4 regions of the Streptomyces sp. NPDC005151 genome follow, and region 4 is predicted to be linked to each of the others. Evidence: riboswitches for the same ligand, from Rfam matches in the RefSeq annotation. Region 4 holds a riboswitch; each other region holds the start of a gene.
The links. A riboswitch is a leader RNA that binds a small molecule or an ion and turns the genes downstream of it on or off. The one in region 4 is predicted to bind cyclic di-AMP.
Positions count from the first base shown of each region.

Region 1: it holds a riboswitch for cyclic di-AMP, as region 4 does, so the genes downstream of both, ACWD6R_RS12785 (M23 family metallopeptidase) here and ACWD6R_RS13665 (transglycosylase family protein) in region 4, are expected to answer to the same signal.
Region 2: it holds a riboswitch for cyclic di-AMP, as region 4 does, so the genes downstream of both, ACWD6R_RS10350 (M23 family metallopeptidase) here and ACWD6R_RS13665 (transglycosylase family protein) in region 4, are expected to answer to the same signal.
Region 3: it holds a riboswitch for cyclic di-AMP, as region 4 does, so the genes downstream of both, ACWD6R_RS33435 (M23 family metallopeptidase) here and ACWD6R_RS13665 (transglycosylase family protein) in region 4, are expected to answer to the same signal.

Region 1 is NZ_JBSFYR010000017.1:88,415-95,483, forward strand. Features, by position in the region: gene ACWD6R_RS12770 (SPFH domain-containing protein) at 1-325, shown strand, start outside; tRNA gene ACWD6R_RS12775 (tRNA-Met) at 808-881, shown strand; gene ACWD6R_RS12780 (PP2C family protein-serine/threonine phosphatase) at 1,111-2,265, shown strand; cyclic di-AMP (ydaO/yuaA leader) riboswitch at 2,526-2,678, shown strand; gene ACWD6R_RS12785 (M23 family metallopeptidase) at 2,690-3,814, shown strand; gene ACWD6R_RS12790 (PrsW family intramembrane metalloprotease) at 3,979-5,523, opposite strand; gene trmB (tRNA (guanosine(46)-N7)-methyltransferase TrmB) at 5,633-6,439, opposite strand; gene lhgO (L-2-hydroxyglutarate oxidase) at 6,432-7,069, opposite strand, start outside.
Region 2 is NZ_JBSFYR010000013.1:71,592-78,660, forward strand. Features, by position in the region: gene ACWD6R_RS10340 (M16 family metallopeptidase) at 1-625, shown strand, start outside; gene ACWD6R_RS10345 (M16 family metallopeptidase) at 652-2,034, shown strand; cyclic di-AMP (ydaO/yuaA leader) riboswitch at 2,243-2,409, shown strand; gene ACWD6R_RS10350 (M23 family metallopeptidase) at 2,423-3,229, shown strand; partial or broken gene ACWD6R_RS10355 (GntR family transcriptional regulator) at 3,444-4,162, shown strand; gene ACWD6R_RS10360 (HPr family phosphocarrier protein) at 4,357-4,638, opposite strand; gene ACWD6R_RS10365 (bifunctional acetate--CoA ligase family protein/GNAT family N-acetyltransferase) at 4,810-7,069, shown strand, end outside.
Region 3 is NZ_JBSFYR010000096.1:5,663-12,731, forward strand. Features, by position in the region: gene ACWD6R_RS33430 (alpha-galactosidase) at 1-1,829, shown strand, start outside; cyclic di-AMP (ydaO/yuaA leader) riboswitch at 2,112-2,269, shown strand; gene ACWD6R_RS33435 (M23 family metallopeptidase) at 2,273-3,220, shown strand; gene ACWD6R_RS33440 (SGNH/GDSL hydrolase family protein) at 3,547-4,392, shown strand; gene ACWD6R_RS33445 (STM4012 family radical SAM protein) at 4,616-6,097, opposite strand; gene ACWD6R_RS33450 (STM4013/SEN3800 family hydrolase) at 6,094-6,909, opposite strand; gene ACWD6R_RS33455 (STM4014 family protein) at 6,980-7,069, opposite strand, start outside.
Region 4 is NZ_JBSFYR010000019.1:77,127-84,195, reverse strand. Features, by position in the region: gene ACWD6R_RS13685 (Ppx/GppA phosphatase family protein) at 75-1,016, opposite strand; gene ACWD6R_RS13680 (DUF501 domain-containing protein) at 1,133-1,738, opposite strand; gene ACWD6R_RS13675 (FtsB family cell division protein) at 1,820-2,290, opposite strand; gene eno (phosphopyruvate hydratase) at 2,484-3,770, opposite strand; gene ACWD6R_RS13665 (transglycosylase family protein) at 4,071-4,802, opposite strand; cyclic di-AMP (ydaO/yuaA leader) riboswitch at 4,806-4,977, opposite strand; gene ACWD6R_RS13660 (transglycosylase family protein) at 5,278-6,189, opposite strand; gene ACWD6R_RS13655 (cytochrome P450 family protein) at 6,295-7,069, opposite strand, start outside.

The DNA.
Region 1 (7,069 bases), on a different contig from region 4:
CGGCAGTGCGTACGCCGAACGGGCCGTCGCCCAGGCGCAGGCCGACGCCAACACCGCGCGTGCCGCCTCGCTCCGGGACGGCAATCAGGAGCTGATCGCGGCCAACCGGATCGTGGAGAACCTGCCGGCCCTGGCCGACGCGGCCGCCCGCGGGATGTCGGGGGCCGACCTCACCGTGCTCAACGGCACCAACGGTGTCAATGAGATGGCGGCGGGCGTGGTCAGCCAGGGGATGGCGATCCTCCACGCACTCCAGCGCGGTGCGAGCACGGCGAAGCCGGCGGTCGACGCGAAGCGGGCCCCGCACATCACCGACTCGAACTGAGCCGGGCTGCTTCTCCGCCCCGGAGGCCTCCGGGGCGGGGGATTCCGCCACGGGGGATTCCGCTGCGGGGGTGGCGACAGCCTCGTCCATCGCTGCCCGTGCGGCTGCGGAAACCTTTCGCTGATGCATCAGAACCCCATGAATCCCGCGGTGAACCCGCTGATCAGCCCCGTACCGCATGGTTGACCGCGTTGGCCGCGTTGGCCGACGCGCTGTCCGGCAGACCGATGATCACGTCATTGACCCCGCACTCATCACCGCACCGATCGTCGGGCAAGGCGATGGCGCGTGCCCAGCGGTGTTCTCACACGGGCAGCCCGCCGGTCCGGAGGGTGCAGCAGAAACCCTGCGGCAGAAGGCACTTCGCCGGCAACTGCTTCTCGAATTCGGTGCCTTGGGCCAGTGGCGGGAGCGGATGGGTGCAGGCGGATCAGTAAATGGTCAACTGTCCGCCCCGGATGGCGTAGAGTTGTGTTTACCGACGCGGGGTGGAGCAGCTCGGTAGCTCGCTGGGCTCATAACCCAGAGGTCGCAGGTTCAAATCCTGTCCCCGCTACTGAAGAATCAGGCCCGGCATGCATAGAGCGTGCCGGGCCTGATTCGTGTTTTCCGTCCCCCCTTCGGCCGATGCGGAGTCGCCGCGCGACGCCGCTCCGGCAAGCCTGGGGGAGTGGGGTGCGGCACCGTCCGCAGCCAGGCGCGTACCGGGCAGGAGGCCGTGGGGCGTATCGGGCAGGAGACCGCAGGAGCCGCTGCGCGTACCGGGCAGGAGACCACAGGTGGGGATGGCGGAGAAGCCGCTCGGGGTGCGGGGCGGAGGCGGCAGCCCTTCCCGGCGGTTCGTCCGCGCGCTGCCGGCGCTGCTGATCGCCGCCGGGCTCGTGTTCGACATCCTCACCCCGCCGCCGTTCACCGCCGTGCCGCTGTTCGTGGCGGCCCCGCTGGTCGCCGCACCGTTCTTCTCACGGGCGGGCACCGTCCGTATCGGCGTCGCCTCGCTGCTCTCGATCCTCGTCCTGCGGAGCGAGAGCGGCACGGTGCTGCAGGTCGTGCCGTCCCTCGAGGTCATCACCGTGCTCACCGCCTCGGTCCTCGCCCTCTTCATCAACGGAGTCGTAGGGCGCGGCAATGAGCAGCTGGCTTCGGCGCGGGTCATCGCGGAGACCGCCATGCGGGCCGTGCTGCCGGAGCCGGACGACTGGATCGGCGGGCTGCAGGTCGCCGCGCGGTACGAGGCGGCACAGGCGGACGAGTTCGTCGGCGGCGACCTGTTCGCCGTGGTGGACACCCCGCACGGCGTGCGGCTGGTGGTCGGGGACGTGCGGGGCAAGGGGCTCGACGCGGTCGAGGCGGTGGCGGTGATCATCGGCGCGTTCCGGGAGGTCGCCGAGCACGAGGCTTCGCTGGAGGGCGTGGCGCAGCGGCTGGAGCGGGCGCTGGCCCGGGAGGGGGAGCGACGCGGCGGGATCGATCCGGTCGAGGGGTTCGTCACCGCCGTACTCGCCGAGATCCCGCACGGTGCGGCCGAGGTGCGGATCGTCAACCGCGGCCACCCCGAGCCGCTGCTGCTCCACCCCGACGGGGGGGTGGAGGTGCTGGTTCCGAGCGTGCCCGCGCTGCCGCTCGGCATGGGTCTGGGGGCGTGGCCGGACCTGGCCGACGCCTGGAGTCTGGCCGCCGGGACCACGCTGCTCGTCTACACCGACGGTCTCTCCGAGGCGCGCGACAAGCATGGGGTGTTCTACGACCCGGCGGCCCGGCTGCGTGGGCGGATTTTCCCCGGGCCCGAGGAGCTGCTGTCCGCGCTGACCGATGACGTACGGCTGCACACGGGCGGCAAGTCCACCGACGACCTGGCGCTGGTCGCGGTCGTACGGCCCGCGGAGGGGCAGCCGGAGCGCCGCAGGACCGTGAAGATCGTGGGGCGCGGGCAGGAATGAGGCGTGGCCGCGGTGAGCACACGAGGACGATGCCACCGTGCGTAATCGAAGAGTGCCGCTCTGCATAACGTTTGACGCAACGTCAGAAAGACGGTAGTGGCTGAGCCCGGGTCAACTCGCCCGATTCCACCCGGTTGTGTCCCGTAAAGTCCAGGCCAAGGCCGTGAACGATCAGTGGGAACGGCTTGGAATCAGGCCCGTGTGTCTATTAACGTTCGATAACGCAGCGCGGTCGTCCCAGCCGTCGTCAGTGGCGGCACCGTGCGCGAGCGCCGAATTCCGCAAGGGAACCGGGGAACCACCTACATGGGGTGAATCGGACACCTGTGTCTCGTGAGAGGCAGAGGGATCCGTAGGAGACCTTCCTGCTCCGAACCCGTCAGCTAACCCGGTAGGCGAGAAGGAAGGAAAGGAGTGCGCCTCCGTGGCGTCCAACAAGCCTGCCCCCGAAGCCCCTTCCCGGTTCGGCTCCGACTTCACCACTGAGTACGGATCCGGGACGGACACCGAGTTCGGCACCGGGTTCACCACCGAGTCCGGGACCGAAGGCTTCGGAGAGACCGACCGGGCCTGGGAGGAATGGAACCCCACCGAGGAGTCCGTCCGCCCCGTACGCGGCAGGCACCGCGTCGCCAAGCAGCGCAACGGGCTCGCCCGTAGCTCCACGGTTCTCGGCGTCGGCGTCATCGCGGCCGTCGGCGCGGGCGGTATGGCCACCGCGCAGAGCAAGCCGCCGGTCTCCATCTCCCTTCCCGATTCCGTCGCGGACAAGCTCCCCGACGCCAACTCCCTCCCCGGCGTGGGCGCGCTGTTCTCCGAGGGGTCCGCCACCGACCAGGCCCAGGCCCAGGCCAAGACCGCCGCCGCACCGCTGACCAGCGCGGGCATCACCACCGCCGAGGCCGAGCAGGGCGCCACCGACGCCGGCGAGGCGCTCCGCGCCCGTATCCTCCAGCAGGCCGAGCAGCAGCAGAACGCCGCCGACGCGGAGGCCAAGGCGGCCGAGGAGAAGGCCGCCGCGGAGAAGGCGGCAGCCGAGGCGAAGCAGAAGCAGGACATCGCCGAGGCCAAGGCCGAGGCCGAGAAGAAGAAGGCGGAGGAAGAGGCGAAGGCGAAGGCCGAGGCCGAGCGGCTCGCCAAACTGGCCGCCAGTTACGCCATCCCCACTTCCTCGTACACGGTCACCTCGACCTTCGGCCAAGCCGGTTCGATGTGGTCCTCCGGCTACCACACCGGTCTCGACTTCGCGGCGCCGACCGGCACCCCGATCAAGGCCATCCACACCGGCACCATCAAGTCGGCGGGCTGGTCCGGCTCCTACGGCTACCGCACGGTCCTGGAGCTCGAGGACGGTACGGAGCTGTGGTTCTGTCACCAGTCGTCGATCGACGTCAGCGCCGGCCAGAAGGTCACCACCGGTGAGACCATCGGCCGCGTCGGCGCCACCGGAAATGTGACGGGTCCCCACCTCCACCTGGAGGTCCACACCCCGAGCGGCACGGGCATCGACCCGATGACCTGGCTGCGCGACAAGGGCCTCACGGTCTGACCCGATGAACGCGGGCCGGTCCCACCGGCCCGCCACCGATCCCCGGCAGTCCTGACGCTCACCCCCCGACGTCAGGGCTGCCGGTCCGTTTGTCCACGAGTGCCCCCTTGGGGAAGAGGCAGCGGCTGGGCGGTGCGACGGGGCAAAGCTTGCCGGGAGGGGCACTAGCGGAGCGGGGCGCTGCCGCGCCCGTGGGGCGGCTGGTGATACGGCTGCCCAGGGGGCGACAGGTACGGGTTGTGGCCGCCGTACGGCTGGTACTGCTGCGGAACCGGCGCCGGGGCCGTGTAGTGCGGGCGCAGACGGCCCGTCGCCTGTGCCGCGTACGCCAGGGCGGGGGCGGCCACCTCCCGGCGCTGCCAGAGATGGTGCAGCAGTTCCAGTTCACGTGCGGTGAAGTCCGGTTCCGCCGCCCCGCGGCCGGCCCTGCGGCGCAGGAATGCCAGGGACGTGGCGAACGACTCGTACTCGGCGACCGCCCGCGCCGCAGCCTTGCCGCGCGCCCTGGCCTGCGCCTTGGCGTGGCTCCGTATCTGCGGCGCGATCCGGCTGTGAGCGCCGTGGGCGGGGCCGTAGGCAGGGGCGTACCCGTAGCCCGGGGCTCCGTACCCCGCTTGCGCGTGCTGCCGGCGCGCCAGGTCCCGGGCCAGGCCGCGGGCCCGCATCGAGGAGAGCGCGAGCGGCTCGGCAGGGGTCAGCCAGCCGGCGGCCGCGTACGCGGGCAGCTCGGTCGCCAGGGTGCGCAGCTCCTGCTGGCGGGACCAGATCGCCAGCCAGGTGACCAGTCCGAAGACCGGGACCATGAACACCCCGTACACGACATAGAAGCCGTACGGGCCGAACGTCCCCGAGCCGTTCCACAGGGCGTGCGTGCCCATGGCGAGGATCAGTCCGAGCATCGGCAGCGCGATGCGGCGGATGCGGTTGCGGTGTGCGCTCAGCGCCGCGAAGCCGAAGCCCAGGCCGGTCAGCACGGTGAAGAGGGGATGCGCGAACGGCGTCATCACCCCTCGTACGAAGAAGGTCGCGGCCGTGACCGACGCCAGGCCCGAGTTGCCGATCTGCTGGTCCTCGCCGAACGCGTTGCCCAGATAGAGGATGTTCTCGGTGAAGGCGAAGCCCGTCGCGGTGAAGCCGGCGACGACTACGCCGGCGACGACACCGCCGAAGTCCCGTCGCCGGAACAGGAAGATCAGCAGGACGGCCGCCGCCTTCGCGCTCTCCTCGACGACCGGCGCTATGACCGTGGCCCCGAGGGTGTCCGCGCTCGCCGGGTCCGCGGTGGCCGTTGCGATCCAGCGGGTCGCGAACGAATTGGCGATGATCGCGACCAGGGCGGCGGCGCAAGCACCCCAGGCGAAGGCGAACAGCAGATTCCGCCAGGGTCCGGGTTCGACCCGGTCCAGCCAGCGGAACGCCGTCATCAGGAGCGGGACGGGCAGCACGGCCAGACCCAGCCCGACCAGGAACCCTTCGGTGCCGGTCTGGGCGCGGACCAGGGCCAGGATCACCAGCCCGCACAGCGCGAGCACCGTGAAGACAGCAGCGATACGGAACGTCTTGCTCCGCCAGACCATGCCGACGCGGCGCGGACGGTAGCGCCACTGGCCCCGCTCCGGCACGGCCGCCAGGATCTCGCCGACCCGCTGCGTCTCGAGGAGCGGGACGGCCGGCTGAGACTGTTGCTGCTGGACAGACCCGTCGGACACCCCATGACCCTAACGAGGGGGACTGACAGCTGACCATGGGGCGGCGAGGCGCGCGTACCGCCCCGTCAGGCTCTCAGCCGCGGGTGAGGACCCAGCCGCGGTGGAAAGGTCAGCTGCGGGCGAAGAGCAGGTCGTGCACGACATGGCCCTTGTCCAGGCCCTGCCCCTCGAACCGGGTCAGCGGACGGAACGCGGGCCGCGATGCGTAGCCGTCGTCCGCCGTGTTCTCGAACAGGGGGTGCGCGGTGAGCACCTCGAGCATCTGCTCGGCGTACGGCTCCCAGTCGGTCGCGCAGTGGAGCACGGCGCCCGGCTTCAGCCGCTGCGCCGCCAGGTCGAGGAACTCCGGCTGGATCAGCCGCCGCTTGTGGTGGCGCTTCTTGGGCCACGGGTCGGGGAAGTACACCCGCAGCCCGTCGAGTGCGTCCGGCGGCAGCATCTCGCGCAGCAGGATGATCGCGTCACCGTTGGCCACCCGGATGTTGGACAGTCCGTTCCGGTCCGCGAGACCGAGCAGGTTGCCCTGGCCGGGGGTGTGCACATCGACGGCGAGTATGCCGGTGCCCGGGTCGTCGGCCGCCATCTGCGCGGTGGCCTCGCCCATCCCGAAGCCGATCTCGAGCACGACCGGAAGCCCGTCGAACAGCTCGGGCAGGTCGAGGACCGACTGCCCGTCGATGTCCAGGCCCCACTTCGGCCAGAGCCGCTGCAGCGCGTCCTCCTGGCCGGGCGTGACACGGCTGCGGCGCGGCTGGAAGCTGCGGATCCGGCGCTCGTGGTGCGACCCGGCCGGGTCGGCGGCGGGTCCGCCGGGGAAGCGCGGCTCCTGACGCAGCCTGCGCTGCCGCTCGAAGGCTGCGGCGCGCAGATCGTGGGCCTCGTCGGTCTCGGGGGCGGGGTTCAAGGACTCAGACACAATGCCCCGATTCTACGGCGGGCGGCTTCCACCCCGTTCCCTGTGCGCGGAGCAGTGCCCTGCGTGCCACCTCCCGCCCGATGGGCAGCGAGGCCGTCGCGGCGGGCGACGGGGCGTTCAGCACGTGCACGGTGTGCGGGGCCTCGCGGATCAGGAAGTCGTCCACCAGCGTGCCGTCGCGCAATACCGCCTGGGCCCTGACACCGGACGGGGCGGGGCGCAGGTCGTCCTCCGTGACCTCGGGCAGCAGCCGTCGGACGGCCGCGGTGAATGCGCTCCTCGACAGCGAACGGTGCACCTCGCCCGCCCCGTACCGCCAGTGTCTGCGTGCGATCTGCCATGAGCCCGGCCAGGTCAGCGTGGACGCGAGCTCACGCGGGCGTACGACCGGCCAGCCGTACCCCTCGCGGGCCAGCGCGGGCACCGCGTTCGGCCCGACGTGGACGCCGCCGTCATGGCCCCGGGTCAGGTGCACCCCGAGGAACGGGAATGCCGGATCCGGCACCGGGTAGACCAGCCCGCGCACCAGCTCCGGCCTGGCCAGCTCGTAGTACTCCCCACGGAAGGGCACGATCCGCACGCCCGGCTCGTCGCCCGCGAGCCGGGCCACCCGGTCGCAGTGCAGCCCCG
Region 2 (7,069 bases), on a different contig from region 4:
CGAAGAGGTCCACGAGGAGGTCCCGGCGCGGGCGCTGATGGCCGCCTACCGGCTGCCGCACGACGGCACCAGGGAGTGCGACGCCGCGGATCTCGCGCTGACCGTGCTCGGCGGAGGTGAGTCCTCCCGGCTGCACAACCGCCTGGTCCGCCGCGACCGCACAGCCGTTGCGGCAGGTTTCGGGCTGCTGCGGCTGGCCGGCGCGCCCTCGCTCGGCTGGCTGGACGTGAAGACGTCCGGCGGTGTCGAGGTGGCGCAGATCGAGGCCGCGGTCGACGAGGAGCTGGCCCGGTTCGCCGCCGAGGGCCCCACGCCCGAGGAAATGGAGCGCGCTCAGGCACAGTTGGAGCGCGAGTGGCTGGACCGGCTCGGTACGGTCGCGGGCCGCGCCGATGAACTCTGCCGGTTCGCCGTGCTGTTCGGCGACCCGCAGCTCGCGCTGACCGCCGTCCAGCGGGTCCTTGACGTCACCGCGGACGAGGTCCAGGCGGCGGCCAGGGCCCAGCTGCGCCCCGACAACCGGGCGGTGCTCGTCTACGAGCCGGTCGAGCCGGCCGAATCCGCCGACGCGGAAGCCGACGAGACGGACACCGACACCGACGCGCACGAAGGGGCGGACAAGTGACCGACGCTGCCGCGACTGGAGTATCGATGGAGTACCACCCGCAGCCGACCCCCGGCACGGCCAGGCCCTGGGCCTTTCCCGCACCCGAGCGCGGCGCCCTGCCCAATGGGCTGACGGTGCTGCGCTGCCACCGTCCCGGCCAGCAGGTCGTCGCGGTCGAGATCTTCCTCGACGCCCCGCTGGACGCCGAGCCCGAGGGCCTCGACGGCGTGGCCACGATCATGGCGCGAGCCCTTTCCGAGGGCACCGACAAGCACTCCGCCGAGGAGTTCGCCGCCGAGCTGGAGCGTTGCGGCGCCACCCTCGACGCGCACGCCGACCATCCCGGCATGCGGGTCTCCCTGGAGGTTCCGGCCTCCCGGCTGGCCAAGGCTCTCGGGCTGGTCGCCGAGGCGCTGCGGGCGCCCGCGTTCGCCGACAGCGAGATCGAGCGACTGGTGAACAACCGGCTCGACGAGATTCCGCACGAGCAGGCCAACCCGGCCCGGCGTGCCGCCAAGCAGCTCTCCAAGGAGCTCTTCCCGGCCACGTCGCGGATGTCACGCCCGCGCCAGGGCACCGAGGAGACGGTGGAGCGGATCGACTCCGCGGCCGTGCGAGCCTTCTACGAGGCCCATGTCCGGCCGTCCACCGCGACCGCCGTCGTCGTCGGCGACCTCACCGGTATCGACCTGGACGCCCTGCTCGCCGACACCATCGGCGACTGGACCGGGAACACCGTGGAGCCCCGTCCGGTCCCGCCGATCACTGCCGACGACACCGGCCGCGTGGTGATCGTCGACCGTCCGGGCGCCGTGCAGACACAGCTGCTGATCGGCCGCATCGGCGCCGACCGGCACGACAGCGTGTGGCCGGCCCAGGTCCTCGGCACCTACTGCCTGGGCGGCACACTCACCTCCCGGCTGGACCGGGTGCTGCGCGAGGAGAAGGGCTACACCTACGGCGTGCGGGCCTTCGGGCAGGTCCTGCGCTCGACGGCCCCGGACTCCGCCTCCGGGGCGACCGGCGCGGCGATGCTGGCGATCAGTGGCTCGGTGGACACGGAGTCCACCGGACCGGCGCTCGACGACCTGTGGAAGGTCCTGCGGACGCTGGTGGCCGAGGGGCTGACCGACGCCGAGCGCGAGACCGCTGTGCAGAACCTCGTGGGTGTCGCCCCGCTGAAGTTCGAGACGGCTGCCTCCGTCGCCGGCACGCTCGCCGACCAGGTCGAGCAGCACCTCCCGGACGACTACCAGGCGCAGCTGTACGCCCGCCTGGCCGAGACCGGCACGGTCGAGGCGACCGCAGCCGTGGTCAACGCCTTCCCCGTGGACCGGCTGGTCACGATTCTCGTCGGCGACGCCGCGCAGATCGAGGAGCGGGTCAGGGCGTTGGGCATCGGAGAGGTGTCGGTCGTCACCGGCTGATGCACCAAAGTCCCGCAAAGAGGGGCAAAGAGAGACCCTGGCGAGTCGCTTCTCGCCAGGGTCTTCCCTTTTGTCTGATTTGAGATGAAAACTTATTCCTTGCCCTGTGGGATGCGCTACAAAGCGCCCTGTCCGTTTGGTGAATGAAAGTGCCCCCGCCTAGCGTCGGCTCCACTGTCCGTCACTCGTATGCCGCATCCGTGGCGCCGGGCAGTGATCGCCGAGTCCCCGTCAGGCGCGAGCCTGGGGAGCCGGGGACCCACACAGTCCCTGGGGTGAATCGGATGCCGCGACCTCCTGTGAGGCCGGGGATCCGTAGGAGACCTTCCTGCTCCGAACCCGTCAGCTAACCCGGTAGGCGAGAAGGAAGGAAAGGACCAGCTACTTCATGGCGTTCACCCGCCCCACCGGGAAGCACCGTGCCCCGAGCCGCCTGAAGCGCGGGAGCGCACGCATCGCCGGAGTCGCGACGCTGGCGACCACCGGCGTCATCGGCGGACTGGCCTCTCCGGCCCTCGCCGCGGATGCCGAGGCCTCCTTCGTCAATGAAACCGGCCTGACCCAGATCATCGCCATCGAGGATGGCCTCGCCGACCAGGTGGCCACCCAGGCCAAGGTGCAGAAGCGCCAGGCCGACGTCGCCGCGAAGGTGAAGGCGAAGGCTGCCGCGGCAGCCAAGGCCGAAGCGAAGGCCAAGGCGGCGGCGAAGGCCGAGGCCGAGGCCCGCGCCAAGGCGGCCCGTGACGCGAAGGCCCGCGCCACCCGTTCCGCCGAGCGCACCCGCCTGGGCTCCTTCCAGCTCCCGGTCGCCGGTTCGTACGCCACCACCGGCTACAAGTCGAGCGGGTCCCTCTGGTCCTCCGGCCGCCACTCGGGCATCGACTTCCATGCCGCCTCCGGAAGCTCCGTCGTCGCCGTCGGCGCCGGCACGGTCGTCGAGGCGGGCTGGGGCGGCGCATACGGCAACAACATCGTGCTGCGGATGACGGACGGCACGTACACCCAGTACGGCCACCTCTCCTCGATCGGCGTCTCCGTCGGCCAGAGCGTCGGCGCGGGCCAGCAGATCGGCCTCTCCGGCTCGACCGGCAACTCCACCGGACCGCACCTCCACTTCGAGGCCCGCACCACGCCTTCGTACGGCTCCGACATGGACCCCGTGGCGTACCTGCGCGCCCATGGCGTGAACGTCTGACCGACGTCCCGTCCGCAACACCCCGAAGGCCTCGGTTTCCCGCCGGGGCCTTCGTCGTGTCCGCCCCTGCCGAACCGCCCCGCGGAACCGTCCCCGGGCCAGAAGATATTCATGGTTTTCGGCCCGGCGTCGGAAATGCAGTTGCATTGCAATAGAGTCACAGAACAGGCGTCGATCGGCCGCGTTTCGCGGGGATTAAGGCGGAGGTTCGGACATGCGCATTCCGGCGCAATCGGTATGCACGGCAATCCGTGACGACATCGTCTCCGGTGTCTTCGAACGCGGCAGCAGACTCACCGAGGAGCTGCTCGCGCGCCGTTACGGGGTCTCCCGTGTCCCGGTGCGGGAAGCGCTGCGCACCCTGGAATCCGAGGGCTTCGTGGTCACTCGCCGACATGCCGGTGCCTGTGTCGCCGAGCCCACCGAACAGGAGGCCGCCGACCTTCTGGAGGTACGGATGCTGCTGGAGCCGCTGGGTGCGGCCCGTGCCGCGCAACGTCGCACCGAGGCGCACCTCAAGGTGCTGCGCGGCCTGGTCAGGCTGGGTCAGGACAGGGCGCGGCGGGGCGAGGGGGAGGATCTGCGCTCCCTGGGCGGCTGGTTCCACGAGACGCTCGCCCAGGCGTCCGGCAGCCCCGGGCTCACCGCGCTGCTCACCCAGCTACGGCACAAGATCGCCTGGATGTACGCGGTCGAGCAGTCGGCCCGCCCCGCCGATTCCTGGGGCGAGCACGGAGCCATCGTGGACGCCGTGGCGCGCGGCGACGCGGAACGGGCCAGGGCGCTGGCCGCCCAGCACGCCGAGCGGGCCACCGCCGCGCACCGGCTGCGCCGCGCGGGCGGTGCCCCGGGCCGTGATGCCGGCGCCCCCGCTCCGGCGGCCGGGTGAGGACTTCGCAACATGCCGTAAACACCGCGAGCGGCCGGAATTAACACATGCGCCGTATACAAAGAGAAGTAGATGCGCGGGGCTTTCTTTGAGCTGCCTGAATTCGCTCCGAATGTATTGTCGGTATCCGAAAACGAAGGAGCCGCGGCCCCGGTTGGGGGGTACCGCGGCTCCGCCACAGAAATAGACCGGACAGGAATCGGCCGGAAAGGCTTCCCCCCTGATCGGAACCCTGGAATCAGACGGTCTCAGGGAGCTCCTCGAGCCCCTCGGTGACCAGCTTCGCCAGACGGTCGAGCGCGGCTTCCGCGTCGTCCGCCTCGGAGGCGAGCACGATCTCCTCGCCGCCGTGCGCGCCGAGACCGAGCACCGCGAGCATGGAGGCGGCGTTCACCGGGGGGCCGTCGGACTTGGCGATCGTCACGGGGACGCCGGACGCCGTGGCGGCACGGACGAAGATGGAAGCGGGGCGGGCGTGCAGGCCCTCGGCCCAACCGACATTTACGCGGCGCTCAGCCATGGTTCTGCCCTTCACGAATCAATGGTTGTCTAGACCAGTCTCTCACGCAGTCGCTGTCTTCCCGCCGACCCGCAACCCGGCCCCAGCCCGTGCCGCACGGCCGATCGGAGCTCTCAGACTGCCCCGGCCCCGGGCCCTACGCGACCGCTGACCGCGCCGTAGGCTTTGCCCATGCAGCCCGCGCCGGAGCAGAGTCCGCACCACGCGTACCCCGACCACTGGGAAGCGGACGTGGTGCTCCGCGACGGCGGTACGGCCCGCATCAGGCCCATCACCACGGACGATGCCGAGCGCCTGGTCAGCTTCTACGAGCAGGTCTCCGACGAGTCGAAGTACTACCGGTTCTTCGCTCCTTACCCCCGTCTGTCCGCCAAGGACGTCCACCGCTTCACCCATCACGACTACGTCGACCGGGTGGGGCTCGCCGTCACGGTCGGCGGTGAGTTCATCGCCACCGTCCGCTACGACCGGATCGACGCGGCCGGCCGGCCGGCCTCCGCCCCCGCCGACGAGGCCGAGGTCGCCTTTCTCGTCCAGGACGCGCACCAGGGCCGCGGCGTGGCATCGGCGCTCCTCGAACACATCGCCGCAGTGGCGCGTGAGCGCGGCATCCGGCGCTTCGCCGCCGAGGTGCTGCCCGCCAACAACAAGATGATCAAGGTGTTCCGTGACGCCGGGTACACCCAGCAGCGCAGCTTCGAGGACGGCGCCGTCCATCTCACCCTCGACCTCGAACCGACCGCCGAGTCCCTCGCCGTCCAGCGCGCCCGCGAGCAGCGGGCGGAGGCGCGGTCGGTGCAGCGGCTGATCACACCGGGGTCCGTCGCCGTCATCGGCACCGGCCGTAACCCCGGCGGGGTCGGCCGCACGGTTCTGCGCAACCTCCTCGGTGCGGGCTTCACCGGCCGTACGTACGCCGTGAACAGCTCGTTCGCCGCCGACCAGGGAACGATCGACGGCGTCCCCGCACACCGCTCCATCGGCGAGATCGGCGAACCGGTGGACCTCGCGGTCGTCGCTGTGCCCGCGGACCGGGTCCCGGAGGCCGTCGCCGACTGCGGCGAACACGGCGTCCAGGGCCTCGTGGTCCTCTCCGCCGGATATGCCGAATGGGGTGCCGAAGGCAGGGAAAGGCAGCGCGAACTGGTCCGCCAGGCCCGCTCGTACGGCATGCGCATCATCGGCCCGAACGCCTTCGGGATCATCAACAACGCGGACGGCGTACGGCTGAACGCCTCCCTCGCCCCCGAGCCGCCCACCCCGGGGCGGATCGGTCTGTTCACGCAGTCGGGCGCGATCGGCATCGCCCTGCTCTCCGGGCTCTACCGGCGCGGCGCGGGTCTGTCGACGTTCATCTCCGCGGGCAACCGCGCCGACATCTCGGGCAACGACTTTCTCCAGTACTGGTACGAGGACCCGAACACCGACGTCGCCCTGCTCTACCTCGAATCCCTCGGCAATCCGCGGAAGTTCACCCGCCTCGCGCGGCGCACCGCAGCGGTGAAGCCGGTCGTGGTGGTGAAGGGGGCCCGGCACAGCGGCAGCACCCCGCCCGGTCATGCGGTGCCGATCAGCCGGATCCCGGACGCGACGGTCTCGGCGCTCATGCGGCAGGCGGGCGTGATCCGCGTCGACACGGTGACGGAGATGGTCGACGCGGGCCTGCTCCTCGCCGACCAGCCCCTCCCCGCCGGTCCCCGGGTCGCGATCCTCGGCAACTCCGAGTCCCTGGGCCTCCTCACGTACGACGCCTGCCTGGCCGAGGGGCTGCGCCCGCGCCCGCCCCGCGACCTCACCACCGCGGCCACCCCGCAGGACTTCCGGGATGCGCTGGCGGAGGCACTCGCCGACCGGAGCTGCGACGCGGTGATCGTGACGGCGATCCCGTGGGTCGGCGAGAACGGCCAGGCGGAAACGGGGGACGGCGAGGTCCTGGCCGCCGCGCTGCGCATGGCGGCGGCCACGGGGCCGGCCAAGCCGGTGGCCGTGGTCCACGTCGAGATCGGCGGCCTGGCGGAGGCGCTCGCGGCCGCCAGCAGCACGGTCGCGGCGCCGCAGGTGGCCGCGACGGCTGCCCCGGGTGCTTCGGCCGCAGCGGACGGCAAGGGCACCCCGAGCGTCACAAGCACCACAGGCGCTTCAGCCACGCCGAGCACCACCGGCACCCCAGGCACCTCAGCTCCGCCGAATCCCCCGGCTCAGCCGAACGCCCCCGGCCCCGGTGCCCCCAAGCCGTCTGCTCCCTCCACCGGCCGGATCCCCGCCTACCCCGCCGCAGAGCGTGCCGTCCGTGCCCTCGCCGAGGCGGTGAAGTATGCGCAGTGGCGACGGCAGGCCGCGGTGCCCGGCAAGGTGCCCGAGTTCCTCGACGACACCATCGACGAGGCCTGCGCCGCCGACCGTATCGACGCCCTTCTCGGGCCCGACCCCG
Region 3 (7,069 bases), on a different contig from region 4:
GGGCGTTCGCCGGGGCCGCCGTGGACGGCGATGAACTCCGTATCGCGTTCGCCGACTCCGTGCAGCGGCTCGCGCTCACGCTGCACTACCGGATGCGGGATGACTCCGACGTCATCGAGCGCTGGGCCACCGTCACCCACACCGGTCCGGACGGTCCGCCGCTGGAGCTGCTGCGCGCCGACGCGGCGGCCTGGGCGCTGCCCGCCCGCGACAGCTGGCGGCTGAGCCAGCTGCACGGCCGCTGGGCGGCCGAGACACAGCTCGTACGGTCGGATCTGACGTACGGCGAGAAGGTCCTCTCCAGCAGGCGCGGCCACACCGGACACCAGTTCCTGCCCTGGGTCGCGCTCGACGCGGACGGCGCCGCCACCGAGGAGGAGGGCGAGGTGTACGGCTGCGCGCTCGGCTGGTCCGGCTCGTGGCGGATCGCGGTGCAGCAGCTCCCCGACGGGCTTGTGCAGATCACCGGAGGCGCCGGATACGACGACTCCGGGCTGCTGCGGCTCGCACCGGGGGAGACGTACACCACACCGGTGTTCGCCGGACTGTGGAGCGCCGAAGGGTTCGGCGGGGCGAGCCGGTCCTGGCACGCCTGGCAACTGGCCCATGTCGTCCCGGACGCCGAGAGCCTGCGGCCGGTGCTCTACAACTCCTGGGAGGCGACCGGCTTCGACATCGCGGAGGACCAGCAGCGCGCCCTCGCCGAGCGCGCCGCGGCGATGGGCGTCGAGCTGTTCGTCGTGGACGACGCATGGTTCGGGCAGCGCACCAGCGACCGGGCCGGACTCGGCGACTGGACCCCCAACCCCGAGCGATTCCCCGGCGGGCTGAAGCCGCTCGCCGACGAAGTGCACGGACTCGGCATGCAGTTCGGCATCTGGGTCGAGCCGGAGATGGTGAACGCCGACAGTGATCTGTATCGCGCGCACCCCGACTGGGTGCAGCACTTCCCTGGGCGGACCCGGACCGAATTCCGTCATCAGCTGGTGCTCAATCTGGCCCGGACCGATGTGCAGAACTATCTGTGGGAGCAGCTCGACACGCTGCTCTCCAGCGCCCCGATCGACTATGTGAAATGGGACTTCAACCGCTGCTTCACCGATGCGGGCTGGCCGGGCGAGGACTATCCGCAGAAGCTCTGGATCGCACATGTGGACGCGCTCTACGCGCTGATCGACCGGCTGCGGGCCGCCCACCCCGGCGTCGCCTTCGAGTCCTGCTCGGGCGGCGGTGGCCGGATCGACCTGGAGATCCTCGCCCGTACCGACCAGGTGTGGACCTCCGACAACACCGACCCGCTCGACCGGCTCGCCATCCAGGAGGGCTTCGGGCAGATCCATCCGGCGCGGGTGATGGCCGCCTGGGTCACCGACAGTCCGAATGTCCAGCTCAACAGCAGGGTCAGTTCGCTGCGCTTCCGCTTCGTCAGCGCGATGGCCGGGGTGCTCGGGGTCGGCGGGGATCTCACCGAGTGGAGTGACGAGGAGCTGGCCGAGGCGCGGAGCTGGGTGGATCTCTACAAGGAGATCCGTCCCGCCGTGCAGCACGGCGCGCTGTACCGGCTGCGTGCCCCGCGCGGTGGGCTCAGCGCCGTGCAGTACGTGCACGGCGACGAGGCCGTGGTGCTGATGTGGCTGGAGGCGCAGCGGTACGGGGAGCGGCCGCCGGCCCTGCGGCTGCGCGGGCTCGACCCCGCGGCGACCTACACCGACCTGGACACCGGGGCGGTCCACCACGGTGCCGTGCTGCTGCATCAGGGTCTGCACACCGGGCTGCGGGGGGACCTGGACGCGAAGGTACTGAGGCTCCGACGTGGCGAACGTTCGTGACATGTCCGTATTGCGACTTTTAGTGGAACATGGCCTATTTCTGCGGGAGATGATGCCTTCCTCGTGAGCGGGATCATATCCGTGACGGTGTGTGGTGGCGCCACAGATGGGTATTCCGGACGTCGCGCGGAAAGCCAAGATCCGTAATCCACGGAGGGTGACCGGAATTCCGCGCCGATTTCCCGGCGTGGATTCCCCTGAGTAGTCGATGGCTTGTTTCCGCCGTCCTCGCTCGCCTACGGTCACCCTCAATCCGGACGGACCGCCTAATCCTGCCGCCGCCCGGAATTCGCACCCACTCACGTGTGGCAGGAGCGGGGGAACCAGGTAAGCCGCCGCCCGGAGAGATCCGGCCGGCTCGGGGTGAAGTCGCGAACTGCGACCGGGCATCTCCAGCCCGAACCCGACAGCTCACCTCGTAGGCGCCGGAGAGGAAATTCTTCATGCCCACATCGGGTAAGCACCGCCGTACCAAGTCCAGCACGATCGCCCGTGGCGTCGCCGCCGTCGGCGCCGGTGGGGCCGTCATCGCCCTTCCGCTGCTCGGCGCCACCGGTGCCCACGCCGCGGAGCAGGCCGCGCCCACCGCGCAGTCGGCAGCCACGCACGTCGCCGCCGAGGCCGCGCCGGTCGTGAAGAACAAGGTCGAGACCCGGACGTACTCCGTCGTTGCCGGTGACTACCTGTCGAAGATCGCCGCCGAGCAGCAGGTCAAGGGCGGCTGGCAGCAGCTGTACCAGGACAACCGCGCGGTCGTCGGCGAGAACCCGAGCCTTATCTTCCCGGGCATGAAGCTGACGCTCGGCGGCAAGCCGGCCGACTCCGCCGCGACGACGGACACCACGCAGTCCGCCCCGGCTCCGTCGAAGGCTGCCCCGTCGAAGGCTCCGTCGACCTCCTCGGCCGACAAGTCCGCGTCGCAGTCCAAGGCTTCGGAGTCCGTCAAGACCACCACGTCCTCCGCCTCGGCCGGTCGGAGCAACAGCTCCGGCTACGTCCACCCGGTCCCGGGCAACCACACCACCGCCTACCGTGCCTCCGGCTCCAACTGGTCCAGCGGCAGCCACACGGGTATCGACTTCCCGGTCGCCACCGGCACCAGCGTGAAGGCGATCACCTCCGGCACCGTCGTCACCGCCGGCTGGGGTGGCGCGTACGGCAACCAGGTCGTCATCAAGCACGCCGACGGCCACTACTCGCAGTACGGCCACATGTCCTCGCTCTCCGTCTCGGCGGGCCAGACCGTGACCGCAGGCCAGCAGGTCGGCCTCTCCGGTGCCACCGGCAACGCCACCGGCCCGCACCTGCACTTCGAGGTCCGCACTGGCCCGGCGTACGGGTCGGACATCGACCCGATCGCCTACCTGGCCTCGCACGGGATCCACGTCTGATCCACGGCTGATCCGGTCGGCTCGGTGAAGGGGCGGTGCGCGGCGACGCACCGCCCCTTCACTTACGGCCTCCCCCGCGATAGGGAGTGGGCTCCCGACGCCCTGCGACTCCGCTGGCGGCGTTGTCGTCAGTCGCCGACGCTCCGCGTCGACTCCGTCCTCCGCCTTGCAATCGAAGCCGCATGACGCCGCTCGCTGATCCACTCCCTACCGCGGGGGGCGTTATTCCCCCTTTGCCAAAACCTGACCGGGTGGTCTATCTCACCACCCGTCAACCCCTTATTACGGTCGCGTAGGTCACATTCAGCGGTGCAGGATATGCGCTTGTGGCAGACGATTCGAGAAACAATCAACGTGGCGTCATCAACCGGCAGGGCGCCATCGGGTCGTACGCAGCGATTGGCGACAGCTTCACCGAGGGAGTCGGAGACCCCGGCCCGGACGGAACCTTCGTCGGCTGGGCGGACCGTTTCGCGGTACTTCTCGCGGACCAGCTCCCGGACACCGATGCGGCGACGAGCTCCGAGGGCTCCGCACACGGAAATTTCCGGTACGCCAATCTCGCCGTACGCGGACGCCTCCTCGACCAGATCGTCGAGGAGCAGGTACCGCGCGCCAAGGAGCTCGCACCCGATCTGGTGAGCTTCTGCGCGGGCGGCAACGACATCATCCGGCCCGGCACCGACCCCGACGACGTGGCCGAGCGCTTCGAGCGCGCGGTCGCCGAGCTCACCGACTCGGTCGGCACCGTCCTGGTGACGACCGGCTTCGACACCCGCGGCGTTCCCGTCCTGCGCCATCTGCGCGGCAAGATCGCCACGTACACCGCCCATGTGCGCTCCATCGCCGATCGCTACGACTGCCCGGTCCTCGACCTGTGGTCGCTGAAGTCCGTGCAGGACCGGCGCGCCTGGGACGACGACCGGCTCCACCTGTCGCCCGAGGGACACACCCGGGTCGCGCTGCGCGCCGCCCAGGTCCTCGGCCTCGATGTACCGGCCGACCCCGACCAGGAATGGCCCCCGCAGGCACAGCGCGGCACGCTGGAGGTCCGGCGCGACGACATCCACTGGGCGCGTGAGTACCTGGTTTCGTGGATAGGGCGGCGGCTGCGCGGCGAGTCCTCCGGCGACCACGTCGAGGCGAAGCGGCCGGACCTCCTGCCGCTTTAGACCGACCGGCAAATGGAGGGCGGCGTCGCGGGGCTGGGCACGCACATCTGCCGCGTTGTCGTCAATCACCATGGCTCCGCCATGCCTCAATCCTCCGCCTTGCAGCTGCACGCACCCAGCCCCGCTCCTTCTCCCACCCCCCCATTTGCCGGTCGGTCTTAGAGGAGCCCTCTCTGGCCCCATCTGCCGGACGGGCCGGTTCCCTTTCTGCCTCTCGGGGGCTTCAGGCCTGTCCGGCGACGGGGGACACCGGCAGGAACCGGCGTCCCGAGGGCGCCGGTATGCCCGGGCGCCGGGCCGGTATGCGCTCCAGGACGCCACCCGCGAAGACGTCGTACAACGGCAGTGTCTCCAGATGCACATAGCCGATGTGGCAGTCGCAGACGGCGACCGGACAGGCCCGCGGACCGAGCGCACGCCGGTAGCTGCCGTCGTACAGGTTGCCCAGCTCGGCCGGGACGAAGTGGCAGCGGCGCACCGTGCCGTCGCCGTCCACCGAGATGACGGACTCGCCGGTCCGGCACGGCATGCCTGCCGAGCGGTGCGGGTGACGGCTGTACGGGAAGAGGGGGTCGAGGGCCGTCCAGCGGTCCGCCTCCTCGTCCGTGTAGCTCTGCCCCTCAGCGGCATTGACCCAGAGATAGACCTCCTTGGTGGCGGTGTAGCCGTCGATGATCGCCCGCACTTCCCGCATCTCCACCGCGTAGTCGAAGGAGTAGTGCAGCCGACTGGTGTACGAGCGTGCGCCGCAGCCCAGCCCGATCATGCCGTCCGTCTGGCACGCGTAGTCGGCGGGGCCCTGCTGCGGGGTGTCGGCGCGGCGGAACATCCGCATCGACACCTGCTCGTAGCCGTGGGCGAGGAGATGGTCCCGGCCCGCCCGGTACAGCCACAGCCGCTTCTCGTCCCAGGCCGCGTCCGCCGCTGCTTCGGCGTCGGCGTCGGCGCCGAGCCGGCCCAGGCCGGTCAGCGGGCGCACGTAGAGCGGATAGAGATACAGCTCCTCCGGCTGCCAGGCGAGGGCCGCGTCCAGAGAGGAACACCAGCTGACCTCGGTCTGTCCGTCGATGCCGTAGATCAGGTCGATGTTGAGGACCGGGATGCGTGCGTCCCGGATCCGGCCGAGCGCCGCCTCCACATCGGCGCGGCGCTGGGGACGGACCGCCGCGCGTGCCTCGGCGTCGACGAAGCTCTGTACGCCGATGCTGATCCGGGTCGTCCCGCGGTCGGTGAGGACGGCCAGCCGGTCGGTCGTTGCGGTCGACGGCGAGGTCTCGACCGACAGCGGCACGGACCGCAGGTCGGCGCCCATCCGCTTCTCCGCGATGTCGCAGAGCCGCTCCAGCTCGGCGGCCGTCAGGAAGGTGGGGGTGCCGCCGCCGAACGCCGCCGCGGCGAACCGCACCGGCTCGTCGTCACCCAGTGCGTCGCGGACGGCGGTGGCCTGCCGGTCCAGTGCGTCGAGATAGCGGGTCGTCAGCTCGTCGGGGGCGCCGATCCGGGTGAAGAGGTTGCAGAAACCGCAGCGGACCTCGCAGAACGGTATGTGGAGATACAGCGAGAGCGCGTCCTTGCGCTCTCCCGCCCACAGCTCGCGCAGCGCGGGCCGGCCGGCGGGGTGGCCGGTGAGCGGGCGGTACGCCGTCTTGTGCGGATAGGCGTAGACGTAGCTCTGGTACGGGCGGACGGTGTGCGGACTGGTCATCGTGCGGTGGCCCCCGGTTCCAGGAAGAAGTGCGCGTACGGAACGGTCCAGACGGACTCGTGGCCGAGCCGGTGACCGGTGTAGCCGTCGTCCCCGTACGCCGTGCCGTGGTCGGAGCAGACGATGGCGAAGCAGCGGCGGCGGCTGCTCGCGGCGGCAAGGAGCCGGCCGATGTGTGCGTCGATGTACTCCAGGGCTGCGGCGTGCGTGGCGCGGGAGTCACCCGACTCGCGGGTGGCGCCCGGCTGGTGGAACCAGTTGGGCTGGTGCAGCGCCGACACGTTGACGAAGAGGAACAGCCGTTGTTCGGCGGGAAGTCCGGCGACGATCTGTTCGGCCCGCGCCACCTGGGCCTCGAAGGAGGTGGGTGACGCGACGCCGAACTCGGGTTCCCAGTGGCTCTCCTGGAACATGGCCGGCAGCACGGAACCGAGCGGGCCCTGCCGGTTGAAGAAGCCGACGCCTCCGATGCACACCGTGTGGTAACCGGCCCCGGCAAGAGCGGACACCAGATCGGGGGTGTCGAAGACGAAGGTCCGGGAAGCGGTGGTCTCACTGCCCGCGAAGCGTGCCGCGAACAGCCGGGGGTGCGGGCCCGGGGTGGCGGGCGTCGGCAGGAATCCCGCGAAGATCGCCTGGTGCGAGGCATAGGTGAAGCTGCCCGGGGCATGCCGCTTCTCCCAGATGTCGCCCGGGAGATGGCGGGCCAGGTGCGGGATGCGCCCGGCGGCGGCCAGCTCCGCCGCCACGTCGTAGCGCAGGGTGTCGAGGGTGATGAGCAGCAGATCGTGACTGCCCACGATCTCGCTCATGTCCGGATTCCCGGCGTGTTCCGAGGGAGGGGCGTCCGCGTCGCGGATGGCGGCGACGGCTTGTCCGGTGTCAGGCGGTGGCGCTTGCACGGTGGTTCCTTGCTCTGTTCAGTACGGCGACGACCTGCGTCGCATAGGTGTCCAGGCCCTCGAAGCCGCT
Region 4 (7,069 bases):
TCGGCGCCTCTTGCCGCACCCCCGCGAACAGCCTTTCGGGCACCCTTTCGAGCGGGCTGCCGACGGCCTCCCGGCTACGCGATGGACCAGGCGATCCCGTCGAGAATGTCGTGCTCGCTGACGACGATCTCGCCGGCCCCGGTCCGCTTCATCACGCCCAGCAGGACGAGCGCCCCGGCGGTGATCACGTCGACCCGCCCCGGATGTATCGCGGGGATCGCGGCTCGCTCGGCGTGGGTCGAGGTGACGAGCCGTCCGGTGATCTCCTGGACCTGCTCGAAGGAGATCCGGGAGTGGTGGATCGCCTCGGAGTCGTACTCCTCCAGTCCCAGCGCGATCGCGGCCACGGTGGTGACGGTGCCGGCGAGGCCGACGAGCGTGGCGGCTTCGGTGAGCGGGACGGTCTCCTCGGCCAGATCGAGGGCGGCGTCGATGTCCGCGCGGATCGCGGTGATCTGACCCAGTGTGGGCGGGTCGGTGACGACGCTGTCACGTACGAGATGGCGCTCGGTCATCCGTACGCAGCCGATGTCCACCGACCGCGCGGCCAGGACCCGGTCGTCGCCGACGACGAACTCGGTGGAACCGCCGCCGATGTCCACCACCAGGTAGGGCTTCGGCAGGTGCTCGCTGCCCGCGAGCTCCTTGGTGGCGCCGTCGAAGGAGAATTCGGCCTCCTGGTCGCCGCTGATCACCTCGGGCTCGACGCCGAGGATGTCCAGCACGCCGCGGACGAACTCGTCCCTGTTCTCCGCGTCGCGGGAGGCGGAGGTCGCGACGAAGCGGATCTTCTCCGCGCCGTACTCCTTGATGACGGCCGCGTACTGGCGGCAGGCGGCGAAGGTCCGCTCCAGCGCCTCGGGGGCGAGCCGGCCGGTGCGGTCCACGCCCTGGCCGAGCCGGACGATCTCCATCCGCCGGTCGAGCTCGGTGAGCTCACCCGTGGCGGCATCGGCGTCGGCGACGAGCAGTCGGATGGAGTTGGTACCGCAGTCGATGGCGGCCACGCGCGTCATGAGTACTCCTGTGTCTTCAAGCCCTCCGGCGCCGGTCCAAGCCCCTCCGACGCCGATTCGAGCCCCTCCCGGCGGTCGAGGGGCGGGGTGCCCGGGGGCGGCGCCCCCGGGCACGGTCAGCCTTCGTCCGCCTCGTCGGCCGGCCGGAAGGCGAAGTGGCCGCCTTCTCTCTCGGCGACCGTCCAGCCCTCCTTCTCGTCCGGCGGCCCGCACGGCGTCACGCAGGCCCCCTTGCGCCACCACTCCGGCAGCATCGCAATCGCCTCGTCGCCCAGCGGGTTCACGCCCGGCCCCGCCGCCAGCGAGTGCCCCACCAGCACGTGCAGGCACTTCACCCGGTCCGGCATGCCGCCCGCACTGGGAAAGCCCTCCAGCACCTCGATCGCGTCGCGCCGGGCGATGTAGTCCTCGTGCGCGGCACGGTATGCAGCCGCCAGCTCCGGGTCCGTGGCCAGACGCTCCGTCATCTCCTTCATGACGCCGTTCGCCTCCAGCGTGCCGATCGCGGAAGCCGCGCGCGGGCACGTCAGGTAGTACGTCGTCGGGAACGGCGTACCGTCCTCCAGCCGCGGGGACGTCTCGACCACGTCCGGGTTGCCGCACGGGCAGCGGTGCGCGATCGCGCGCAGCCCGCGCGGCGGGCGGCCGAGCTGCTGCTGGAACGCGGCGATGTCCGCCTCGGTGGGTGTGGTGGACTCGGTCTGGGGAGGGGGCGTTTCCATGCCTGCCTTGGATCTACTCGGATGCGTGAACTACGGCTCCGCACAGTGCTGCGGAGACGAGGTGAACAAGGAAATGAGAAGTCAGTTGCGGTCGGCGCTGTCCACGCCGTCCCACAGGTTGGAGTGCCACGGCCGGTCGGTCTCCTTCGCCGCTGCGCTGCGTTCCTTCGCCGCGTCGGGGTCGATCACCGTGTAGCTGGTCTCCCCGGGACGCACGTAGTGCAGGTGTTCCCGGGCCAGCCGCCGGATGTACGCGTCGTCCTGGAGGCGCGCCTTCTCGTCACGCAGCTCCTCGGTGTGCTTCTCGGCCTCCTGCGCCAGCCGCTCCTGGTCGGCGATCTCGTCGCGCTGCGACACGTACTGCCGCATCGGGTACGCGAGCGCCACCACCAGGGAGCAGACGACCAGGGCGAGGAACGCGGCCCGGCCGGTGAGCCGGGAGCGGCGGTCCTGGCGGCGGTTCTGGGACCGATAGACGCGGGCGGCGGTCTGCTCACCGAGCAGTCGCAGCCGGGTCGCGGTGGAGAACCGGTCCCGGTCCTTCGCGGCCATGTCTCCGCCTCCCCACTACGCACGTCCGTCCCCGCACACGGTACGGGACCGAGTGCGGGGACGGACGGAGGCCGGGGCCTTTGCCCGGTACCGGGCCTGCGATCAGCCCTTGCTGTGCTGATCAGTTCGCAGAGCGCTGTGCTGATCAGTTCGCAGAGCGCTGTGCTGATCAGTTCGCAGAGCGCTGTGCTGATCAGTTCGCAGAGCGAAACCGCGGGAACGCGGAGCGGCCCGCGTACACCGCCGCGTCGTCGAGGATCTCCTCGATGCGCAGCAGCTGGTTGTACTTGGCGACGCGGTCCGAGCGGGCCGGGGCGCCGGTCTTGATCTGGCCGCAGTTCACCGCGACGGCGAGGTCGGCAATGGTGACGTCCTCGGTCTCGCCGGAGCGGTGGGACATCATGCACTTGAAGCCGTTGCGCTGGGCCAGCTCGACGGCGTCCAGGGTCTCGGTCAGCGAACCGATCTGGTTGACCTTGACGAGCAGGGCGTTGGCGGAGCCCTCCTCGATGCCGCGGGCCAGGCGCTCCGGGTTGGTGACGAACAGGTCGTCGCCGACGATCTGCACCTTGGCGCCGAGCTTCTGGGTGATGACGTTCCAGCCGGCCCAGTCGTCCTCGTACAGCGGGTCCTCGATGGAGACCAGCGGGTACGCGGAGACGAGCTCCTCGTAGTACTCGGTCATCTCGGCGGCCGAGCGGGACTTGCCCTCGAACTCGTACTTGCCGTCCTTGTAGAACTCCGAGGCGGCGACGTCGAGCGCGAGCGCGATGTCCTTGCCCGGGGCGTAACCGGCTTCCTTGATGGCCTCGAGGATGAGGTCCAGGGCAGCGCGGTTCGACTCCAGGTTCGGCGCGAAGCCGCCCTCGTCGCCGAGACCGGTCGACAGGCCCTTGGTCTTCAGGACCTTCTTCAGCGTGTGGTAGACCTCGGCGCCCCAGCGCAGGGCCTCGGAGAAGGACTCCGCGCCGATCGGGGCGATCATGAACTCCTGGATGTCCACGTTGGAGTCGGCGTGCGACCCACCGTTGAGGATGTTCATCATCGGGACGGGCAGCAGGTGCGCGTTCGGGCCACCGAGGTAGCGGAACAGCGGCAGGTCCGAGGCCTCGGACGCGGCGTGCGCGACGGCCAGCGAGACGCCGAGGATGGCGTTGGCGCCGAGCGAGCCCTTGTTCTCGGTGGCGTCCAGGTCGAACATGGCCTGGTCGATCAGCCGCTGCTCGGTGGCGTCGTAGCCGACGAGCTCCGGGCCGATCTGCTCGATCACGGCGAGGACGGCCTTCTCGACGCCCTTGCCCTGGTAGCGGTTGGGGTCACCGTCGCGAAGCTCAATGGCCTCGAACGCACCGGTGGAGGCGCCGGACGGAACAGCAGCACGGCCCGTGCTGCCGTCGTCGAGGCCAACCTCGACCTCGACCGTGGGGTTTCCGCGGGAGTCGAGGATTTCCCGGGCTACGACGACGTCGATGGACGGCACGAGGCATCTCCTTCTGGGATATGACGCTGGTTGTGCAGGATCGCTTTGGCCTTGCGACAAGAGCCTATCCGGCTGGGCCGTCTCGGTCCGCCGACTGCCCGCCTCCTGGGACGAAAAAGGACCCAAGGACACTCATAGCAGGGCAAAGGTCCAGATTTCTACTGGACGGTAACGACAACAGTTGAACAGTGGATGCGGAAACCCCGACCCGGCGCGTACGGGGGAATCCGCGCCGGATCGGGGTGCTCGGGGAGGAGAGAGCCCGTATCTACGGAGAGCCCGTGTGCACGAGCGCCCGTCCTACTTCGTCAGGTGGAGCTGCTGACCCGGGTAGATCAGGTCGGCGTCCTTGACGATGTCCTTGTTCAGCTTGAAGAGCTGCTGCCAGCCGCCCTTCACCTTGTGCTGCGCGGCGATCTTGCTGAGCGAGTCGCCGGACTTCACCTCGTACTCGCCGTCACCCTTGGCGACCTTCTCGCCGGTCGGCGTGGTGACGGTCTTCTTGGGGGCGGTGCCGCGGTCCGCGCGGGAGGCGGCGGGGGCCTCGGTGCGCTCGGCCGGCTTCGGCGCGGCCTGCTTCGGCACGGCCTGCTTCGACTCCTGCGCCGGGGCGCTCTGCTGCGCGGTGGAGCCGTTGTCGACGCCCGGGTCGACACCGTCGTTGGTGAGGCGACCGGCGCCGGCACAGCCCCAGGCACCCGGGCCCTGCATGTCGAGGAGCTTCTCGGCGGTGGCGATCTGCTGAGCCTTGGTGGCGAGGTCTGCACGCGGGGCGTACTGCGTACCACCGGCGGCGGCCCAGCTGGACTGCGAGAACTGCAGGCCGCCGTAGTAGCCGTTGCCGGTGTTGATGGACCAGTTGCCACCGGACTCGCACTGGGCGACGGCGTCCCACGTGGCGACGGAGGCGGCGGAGGCACCGGTCGCACCGATCAGGGGAGCGGCGATGGCGGCACCGGTGACACCGGCGAGCGTGGCGACACGGACGACCTTGGACGGGCGACGGTGCTTGCCCTTGCTGTTCAGCAGCATGGAACTTCTCCTCACCGACGCCTACGAGGTGAGCTGTCGGGTTCGGGCCAAGTGAGTTGCCCGGTCGCATGTCCTAGCACGCGACTTCACCCCGAGCCGGTCCTGACGGTCTTTCGACCATCGGGCCCGGCGGCTTACCTGGGTCCCCCGCTCCTGCCTACGGCGCTTTACGCGTCTGTTCCCTTCGACCGACGGCAGGATTCGGCGTGACGGTCGACGGGGCCCGCGGTGCGAGCGGTTCCGACCGTAAACGTATGCAACCTCGACATTCAAAGATGGGCATAACGGACAATCAGTCCTTACCTGCATCTGACTGCGCAGCGTTTTCGCAGGTGAGGGGCGATGCGGACAGACCCGACAGACGCGACACGCCAGTTGACGCAAAGAGACCCATGTCTCACTTACGCATAAGCGGACATAGGTCCCTGAACTACCCCGGTTTTTGGGGTGCTTTTAGCTGTTTATCGGACTGCTCTCACTTCGACTTCACGCCGAGACCGAGGCTCTGGCCAGGCAGGATGAGGCCCGGGTCGCTGCCGACCGCACCCTTGTTCGCCTCATAGAGAGCGGGCCATCCACCGGGAACCTTCTGTACGTCAGCAATCGCCCAGAGGTTGTCGCCCGGCCGGACGGTGTAATCGCCGTCGGCTGCCGCCGCGCGCGTGTCGCGCCCCTCACTGTTACCGCGGGAAGCATGCCGGCCCGAGTCCCGGTCGCCGCCCCTGTCCGTGTCCTGGCTCACCTCGGGGGCCGGCGCGCCGCGGTGCTTGCCGCCCGCCTCACTGTCGGACGAGCCGGATTTCTGGGGCGAGTCGGATGAATCGGACTTCTTGGATGGCGATGTGGCTGACGGCTCTGCCGACGGCTTGTGCGACGCCTTGCCCGAAGGCGTGGCGGACGCCTTGCCCGAAGGCGTGGCGGACGCCTTGGCGGACGGTGCCTCGGACGCGTCCCCGCTCTCCGCCGGTTCGGCCGACGGCACGATTCCCGGGTCGACCCCCGGCAACACCCCGTCCTCCGTGAGCCCGGAGATGGCCACACAGCTGGGCCACGCCTTCGGCCCCTGGTCTTCCAGGACCTTCTCGGCGACCGTTATCTGCTGCGAGCGGCTGGCGAGGTCGGCGCGCGGGGCGTACGCCTCACCGCCGTACGACTTCCAGGCGTCCTGCGAGAACTGAAGACCGCCATAGAAGCCGTTGCCGAGGTCGGCGCTCCACATGCCGCCGCTCTCGCACTCTGCGACCCGGTCCCAGGTCGTGGCGTCGGCGGCGTGCGCACCGGCCGCGCCGAGCAGGGGGATGGCGATGGCCGAACCGGTCACGCCTGCGGCGACGACGATCGCGGGTGCCTGGCGAGGGCGACGGTGCCTGCCGTTCGCGGAGCCCATGGGGTTGCCTTCCGTGTGACTGACGAGTGACTGGTGAGTCGAACGGTGAACGTAGCGGCACTCGAACGCTTGTCACAAGTCGATGCAGCGCAGATCACGTGAAAGTCACAGAGTTGACAGAGTGTCACCCTCATCGGAGTGCCGGCCGGGACCGAACTCCACCGGAAGCGTGCGCAGTCCACGCATGATGAGTCCGCCACGCCATCGCAAATCGGTAGGTTCCACCGCAAGCCGCAGGTCCGGGAGGCGCCTCAACAGCGTGGCCAGGGCAGCCTGTCCCTCCAGTCGGGCAAGCGGTGCTCCCAGGCAGTAATGGATGCCGTGCCCGTATCCGAGGTGCTGATTGTCACGCCGCGCGAGGTCCAGCGTGTCCGGGTTCGCAAACCGTTCCGGGTCCCGGTCTGCGGCGGCGAGCACCACCAGTACGGGGTCACCCGCCGCGATCCGCTGCCCGCCGAGGGTCAGCGGCTCGGTGGCGAACCGCCAGGTCGCCAGCTCCACCGGACCGTCGTACCGCAGCAGTTCCTCGATACCGGTCTCCAGCAGCCCTGTCTCCCCCGCGTCGAGCGAGCGCTGCAGCCGCTCCCGCTGCTCCGGATTGCGCAGCAGGGCGTACACCCCGTTGCCGATGAGGTTGACCGTCGTCTCGAATCCCGCGAAGAGGAGGATGAAGGCCATGGCGGCGGCCTCGTTCTCGGTGAGGTGCTCGCCGTGGTCACTCGCCCGGATCAGCCCCGAGATCAGGTCCTCCCCCGGGTTCTCCCGCTTCCGGTGGATGAGCTCCGCGAGATAGCCGCGCATCTTCTTCACCGACCGGGCCACGCCGCCGCGCGGACCGCCGCCGTGGCGGATCATCATCCCCGCCCAGTCCCGGAAGTCG